Regions from separate parts of the Kribbella sp. NPDC023855 genome, predicted to be linked through region 1. Evidence: riboswitches for the same ligand, from Rfam matches in the RefSeq annotation. Region 1 holds a riboswitch; the other holds the start of a gene.

The links. A riboswitch is a leader RNA that binds a small molecule or an ion and turns the genes downstream of it on or off. The one in region 1 is predicted to bind ZMP and ZTP.
Region 2: another riboswitch for ZMP and ZTP. It lies ahead of AB0F51_RS03355 (bifunctional 5,10-methylenetetrahydrofolate dehydrogenase/5,10-methenyltetrahydrofolate cyclohydrolase); the one in region 1 lies ahead of AB0F51_RS03955 (glycine hydroxymethyltransferase).

The regions. Positions count from the first base shown of each region.
Region 1 covers NZ_JBFAAA010000001.1:863,306-866,738, reverse strand. Annotated here, with positions in the region: gene AB0F51_RS03960 (acyl-CoA dehydrogenase family protein) at 1-1,394, shown strand, start outside; ZMP/ZTP riboswitch at 1,416-1,499, shown strand; gene AB0F51_RS03955 (glycine hydroxymethyltransferase) at 1,544-2,992, shown strand; gene AB0F51_RS03950 (sigma-70 family RNA polymerase sigma factor) at 3,100-3,433, shown strand, end outside.
Region 2 covers NZ_JBFAAA010000001.1:730,151-733,583, reverse strand. Annotated here, with positions in the region: gene AB0F51_RS03365 (prephenate dehydrogenase) at 1-645, opposite strand, end outside; gene aroH (chorismate mutase) at 642-1,010, opposite strand; gene AB0F51_RS03355 (bifunctional 5,10-methylenetetrahydrofolate dehydrogenase/5,10-methenyltetrahydrofolate cyclohydrolase) at 1,123-1,971, opposite strand; ZMP/ZTP riboswitch at 2,001-2,092, opposite strand; gene AB0F51_RS03350 (GNAT family N-acetyltransferase) at 2,069-2,767, opposite strand; gene AB0F51_RS03345 (NUDIX hydrolase) at 2,774-3,307, opposite strand; gene prcA (proteasome subunit alpha) at 3,388-3,433, opposite strand, start outside.

The DNA of each region.
Region 1 (3,433 bases):
TCGACGAAGTCGAGTTCCACCCGTCGTGGCATTGGCTGATGGACAAGGCGGTCGGCTTCGGACTCCAAGCAGCGCCCTGGACCAGCGACAAACCGTCACCGCACCTCACCCGCGCAGCCGGCTTCTACGTGTGGTCGCAGGTCGAACCGGGTCACGCGTGCCCGATCTCGATGACGTACGCCGCCGTCCCGGCACTGCGCGCCGACAAGACGCTGGCCGACGAATGGATCCCACGCCTCGCCGCCACGCAGTACGACGTACGCCGGCTGCCCGCCGCGGACAAAGCGGGCGTGCTCGCCGGGATGGGCATGACCGAGAAGCAGGGCGGCTCCGACGTACGGGCCAACGTCACCACCGCGACGCCGACCGGGAGTGACGGCGAATATGTGCTCAATGGGCACAAGTGGTTCTGCTCGGCACCGCAGGTCGATGTGTTCCTCGTCCTGGCCCAGGCGGCGGACGGCCTGACCTGCTTCGTCGTCCCGCGGGTCCTTGCCGATGGCAACCGGAATGCGTTTGCTCTGCAACGGTTGAAGGACAAGCTCGGCAACCGGTCGAACGCGTCGAGTGAGGTCGAGTTCCACAACACCGTCGGCTATCGGCTCGGTGACGAGGGTGCCGGCGTCCGGACGATCATCGAGATGGTCGCTGCGACCCGGCTCGACTGCGTGCTCGGCTCGGCTGCGTTGATGCGGCGGGCTCTGGTCGAGGCGACCTGGCACACCGCGCATCGCAGCGCCTTCGGCGACCTGCTGAGGAACAAGCCGGCGATGCAGAACGTGCTGGCCGACCTGGCCATCGAGAGCGAGGCGGCAACCGCTCTCTCGATGCGGCTGGCCGCGGCGATGGACGCTTCGCTCGCCGGTGACGAGCAGGCCGCGGCGTTCCGCCGGATCGCGTTGCCGCTGGCGAAGTTCTGGGTCTGCAAGCGCACCTCGTTCACGGTCGCCGAAGCGCTGGAGTGCCTCGGCGGCAACGGTTATGTCGAGGAGAGCGGTCTCCCGCTGCTGTTCCGCGAGTCCCCGCTGAACTCCATCTGGGAAGGCTCAGGCACGGTCAACGCCCTCGACGTCCTGCGCGCGCTGCGGCGACCCGAGTCGCTCGAGGCGTGGTTGCTCGAAGTCGGTGCGGCGCAAGGTGCCGACCATCGCCTGGACGCTGCCGTGACCGACGTACTGGAAACGCTCTCCGACTTGGCGGGGGCCGAAGCGGGTGCCCGGCGACTGGCCGCGCGGATGGCCGTCTGTCTGCAGGCGTCGCTGCTCGTGCGGCACTCGACCCCGGAGGTGGCCGACGCGTTCGTCGCGTCCCGGCTGGCGGGCGACTGGGGTGGCGTGTTCGGGACGCTGCCGTGCACCACGCCGTACGGTCCGATCCTCGACCGCATCCTCTGACGGAGCCGTCACACGCTAGGGTTACGGCGTCGCGACTGGCGCTGAGGTGGGATCGACCACCGGGGAGCGAAAAGACCGCCGGCACCGTGCGCCTGGGTGCCGCGACCTCGTCACAGGGAGACCTGTGCGACCTCAGGAGAGAGACGAAGATGACTCAACCCTTCGACGCCGCAACCGCGTCGGCCGCGTACCGCAACGCGCTCGAGGTGATCGGCGCGGTGGAACCCACCATCGCCGGCGCGATCAAGGCCGAACTGGCCGACCAGCGCTCCTCGCTGAAGCTGATCGCCAGCGAGAACTACGCCTCCCCGGCGACCTTGCTGACGATGGGCAACTGGCTCTCGGACAAGTACGCCGAGGGCACCGTCGGGCACCGCTTCTACGCCGGCTGCCAGAACGTCGACACCGTCGAGCAGACCGCCGCCGACCACGCTCGTGAGCTGTTCGGCGCGCCGCACGCCTACGTCCAGCCGCACTCCGGCATCGACGCGAACCTGGTCGCCTTCTGGGCGATCCTGGCCCAGCGGATCGAGTCGCCGGCTCTGGCCGAGGCCGGCGCCAAGCACGTCAACGACCTGACCGACGAGGACTGGGCCAAGCTGCGCAAGGCGCTCGGTGACCAGAAGATGCTCGGCATGTCGCTCGACGCCGGCGGTCACCTGACCCACGGTTTCCGGCCGAACATCTCCGGCAAGATGTTCCACCAGAGCTCCTACGGCACCGACCCGGAGACCGGGCTGCTCGACTACGACCTGGTCGCCCAGACGGCTCGCGAGTTCAAGCCGCTGATCCTGATCGCCGGCTACTCGGCGTACCCGCGCAAGATCAACTTCGCCAAGATGCGCGAGATCGCAGACGAGGTCGGCGCCACCCTGATGGTCGACATGGCGCACTTCGCCGGACTCGTCGCCGGGAAGGTCTTCACCGGCGACTTCGACCCGGTACCGCACGCCCACGTCACCACGACCACCACGCACAAGTCGCTCCGCGGCCCGCGCGGCGGCATGGTGCTGTGCCAGCCGGAGTACGCCGACGCCGTCGACCGCGGTTGCCCGATGGTGCTCGGTGGCCCGCTCAGCCAGGTGATGGCGGCCAAGGCGGTCGCGCTGGCCGAGGCGCGTCAGCCTTCGTTCCAGACGTACGCGCAGAACGTCGCGGACAACGCGGTGACGCTGGCCGAAGGGCTGATGAAGCGCGGCGTGAAGCTGGTGACGGACGGCACGGAGAACCACCTCGTCCTGCTCGACGTCTCGTCGTACGGCATCACCGGCCGCCAGGCCGAGTCGGCGCTGCTCGACGCGGGCATCGTGACGAACCGCAACGCGATCCCCCGCGACCCGAACGGCGCTTGGTACACCTCGGGCGTCCGGATCGGTACGCCGGCCCTCACCACCCGCGGCTTCGGTGGCGACGAGTTCGACCGCGTCGCCGAACTGATGGTGGAGGTCCTCTCCAGCGTCACCCCGACCAAGACGTCGGCCGGCGCCCCGTCCAAGGCGAAGTACATCCTCGCCGACGGCGTAGCCGACAAGGTCCGAGCCGCCTCCGCCGAACTCCTCGACAAGCACCCCCTCTACCCAGGTCTCGACCTGAACTGATCATGGTTCGTCCCAGCGCCCGCCTCCCCTCGAGGCGGGCGCTGTGTCATATCCGTGGGGTTTGGAACGTCAGAGGGCTGACGGGGAGATGACGGAGGAAGTTGACAGTGGATGATCATGATGGGCTGGCTGAGGAGTTCGAGGGGTTTCGCGGGCATTTGCGGGCGGTTGCCTATCGGATGTTGGGGTCGCTGACTGAGGCGGAGGATGCCGTTCAGGAGGCGTGGTTGCGGCTGGCCCGGACCGATACCAGTGACGTCGCGAATCTCGGTGGGTGGCTGACGACTGTGGTCAGCCGGGTGTGTCTGGACATGTTGCGGTCCCGGAAGTCCCGGCGCGAGGAGCCGCTGGAGACCTTCGTGCCGGATCCGGTGGTGACGGTGGGCGACGACCCGGTCGAGCAGGCGATGCTCACCGACTCGGTGGGCTTGGCCTTGCTGG
Region 2 (3,433 bases), 130 kb from region 1:
GGTGACGTCGCGAACACCTTGGCCGGACAGCTCGAGATGCGCTGCCGGCGCGTCGACGAGAGTGCCCGCGGCCAGGGACGACATCAGCTGCGGCAGGTGCGAGACGCGCGCCACCGCGAGGTCGTGGTCGGCGACGGACAGCTCGACCGTCCGGGCTCCCGCGGCCTCGGCGAGCCGGCGTACCAGCTCGACCGCGTCGGGGTCGCTGGTCTCGTGCGGGGTGATCGCCCAGGTCGCGCCCTCGAACAGGTCCGCGCGACCGGCCAGCGGGCCGTTCCGCTCGGACCCGGCCATCGGGTGGCTGCCGACGTACCGGGAAAGTTCTTCCGGTGCGTCGACCAGGGCGCGGGCGTCGAGGAGCGGCTTCGACTTCACGCTGGCCGCGTCGGTGACGATCGCGTCGGTCTGCTGGAGCTGCTCGACGACAACTCGGCCGACATGGTCGGGCGGTACGGCGACGACGACGAGTTGCGGCTCGATCTGGACCAGGCGCGAGCCGGCCCCGATCCGCTCGGCCATCAAGGCGTTGTCGGGATCGGCGTCGACCAGCTCCACCACGACACCGAGCCGGCCGAGCGCCAGGCCGATCGACGTACCGATCAGGCCGGTTCCGACGATCCGGACGGGTCCCCGCAGCTCGGTCACTGGGCGCCGGTCAGGTCGGGGCGCAGGCTGACGGCACCGTGCAGGTAGATGTGCTGGATCTTCTCCCGCGACCGCGGCGACTCGGCGTGCACCATCATCCGGACCACCCGCGGCAGGGCGTGCGGTACGTCGATCTCCTGCATGCACATCAGCGGAACGTCGGTGAGCCCGATCTGCCGGCCGGCCACCGCCGGGAACTCCGAGTGCAGGTCCGGCGTGACGGTGAACAGGATGCTGATCAGGTCCTCCGACTCCAGGTCGTTGGCCTCCAGCACGGCCCGGACCAGCTCGGCGGACCGCTCGAGCAGATGCTCGCGCTCGTCCACCTCGAGCTGGGTGGCACCGCGGATCGCCCGTACCGCCACAGCGTCTGCCTCCTAGATCGATGGTGCTCAGTACTGTCAACCCTAGGACAGAAGCCCCGCCCCGTGCTCCACCGTCTCGGATACTGCTCCTCGCGCCGCCCTGCCGGTTGCGTCAGCGCCCGGTCTGGGCCTCGGCGGCGTCGACGGTCTGCTCGAGCAGGAGCGCGATCGTCATCGGCCCGACCCCGCCCGGCACCGGGGTGATCAGGCTCGCGACCTGCGCCGCCTCACCGAAGTGGACGTCGCCGACGTTGCCTTCGTTGTATCCGGCATCGATCACCACCGCCCCCGGCTTCAGCCAGTCGCCGCGGACGAAGTTCGCCCGGCCGACCGCCGCAACCACGATGTCGGCGGTCCGGACGATGTCTGCCAGGTCACGCGTCTTCGAGTGCGTGTAGGTGACTGTCGCGTTCGATGCCAGCAGCAACATCCCGGCCGGCTTGCCGAGGATCGGGCTGCGGCCGATCACGACGGCGTGCGCGCCTTCCAGCGGTACGTCGTACGCCTGCAGCAACCGGAGGATGCCGCCCGGCGTACAGGAGACGAAGCCGGGCTCGCCGAATGCCATCGCGGCGAATCCGTGCATGGTCACGCCGTCGACGTCCTTGGCCGGAGCGATCGCCTCGAACGCTGCCCGCTCGTCGATCTGCGCGGGCACCGGATGCTGCAACAGGATGCCGTGCACCTCAGGATCGCCGGACAGCTTGTGCAGCTCTGCCACCAGCTCCTCGGTGGTCGTCTCGGCCGGCAGTACGACGCTCCGCGACCCAATCCCGGCCTTCTTGCTCCGGTTCTGCTTCATCCGGACGTACGTCGCCGACGCCGGGTCATCCCCCACGAGCACCGTCGCCAGACACGGCTGTACGCCGGTCTCGGTCCTGAGCTTCTCGGCCCGCTCCCCCGCCTTGGCCACCATCTCGGCCGCCAGCTCGGTCCCGACCATCAACCGTGCTTCAGTCATCACGCACTCCCTCGGGCATCGACGAATCTCTCGGATGCCCAGGCGCGCGGCTCAGCCGGCAGACCACCGGCGGACCGTTCCCCGGTGGTGATCCACCTCAGCGCCAGTCGCGGTCCGCCGGGAAGTTTACTCGGCGCCGAAGAAGCTCCGGCACTGCGCCAGCCCTTCGACCTGTACTGCGCGCGGTCGCCAGTTGGCGCGAGTGAGCCGCAACCGGTCCGAAACCACCGCCTCGCCATGCAGCACGTCGCGCGAGATCCCGTCCGGCTGGTAGCCCAGCTTGCGGGAGACCGCCTGGGAGGCGTGGTTGTCCTGGAAGACCTCCGACGTGGCCGCCTCCGCTCCGAGCTCCGCGAAGGCTAGGTGCAGGAGCAGTACGAGCTTCCGTTCCGTAGCCCTGACCGTGATGGGCCAAGCCGAACCAGGACGAGGAGCGAACTTCCCGCAGTACTGCGAACTGCTTCGCTGCCAGGGTGACTAATCCGATCGGGACGCCGTCGCGGAAGACGGCCAGGTCGAGACCCCAGTCGTCAGGTGACCAACTCCCCAGGCCGCTCCAGTGCGCCTGCATCACCCACTGGGCACGCTTGGCCGGCTCCAGATCGGTCCACGGCGTGAGGAACGGGCGTTCACCGGGTTCGTGGATCCCGGCGGCGGCGAGGTCGGCCAGCTCCGCGAGTTCGTTCTCGGTGGGCAGCCGGAGTACGAGGCGCTCGGTGGTGAGGCGGAGCTGGCGCAGCGGCCAGTGGGTGGTCAGCACCTGGCACAGCGTGAGGCCGACCGAGGCTGCGGGCAACTGAATTTAGAGCAGGCCGGCGTGGTCGAGGACGAGGTAGGCGGCGTCGGTGCCGGTCATGGCGCCGGGGGTGCGGAGTTCGGTGCGGAACTCGTCGAGGGTCAGCTCGACGGGGACACAGTCTTCGAAGTCGTCGAGGGACTGCTTGCCGTCGGGGCGGCAGCCGCGGGCGATCGCGACGTACTTGCGGAAGGTCGAGGAGGAGCCGGACCAGGTCCAGCCCATCACCTCGATCGAGTCGCAGGTGTAGCCGGTCTCTTCCTCCAGCTCACGCCGGCCCGCGTCCGCCGGGTCCTCACCGGGGTCGATCAGGCCACCGGGGAGGTTCGTGACGATCTTGTCCGGCCCCGCGCGAAACATCCGAACGGCGACGATCCGGCCGTCGGGCGTCAACGGAAGAACGGTCACACCGGCTCTGACACCGGCAGCACTCTCCGGTCCGAAGACGTCCCAGTCAGCCTCGCGGCCGTCAGGCAGCCGATACCGCCGCACGTTCACGGTCAGAAAGCCGTTGTAGCCAACCTTCTCGCCGAGCAACACCCACGGCTCAGGATCACCAGGTCGCGGTGGAACCGAAGCGTCCGCCCCGGAGGGGTCCGGGGCGGACGGTAGTGAGGTCGTCACAGCGGGCGGTCGGTGTCCGGGGTTTCGGGTGGGGCGATTGGG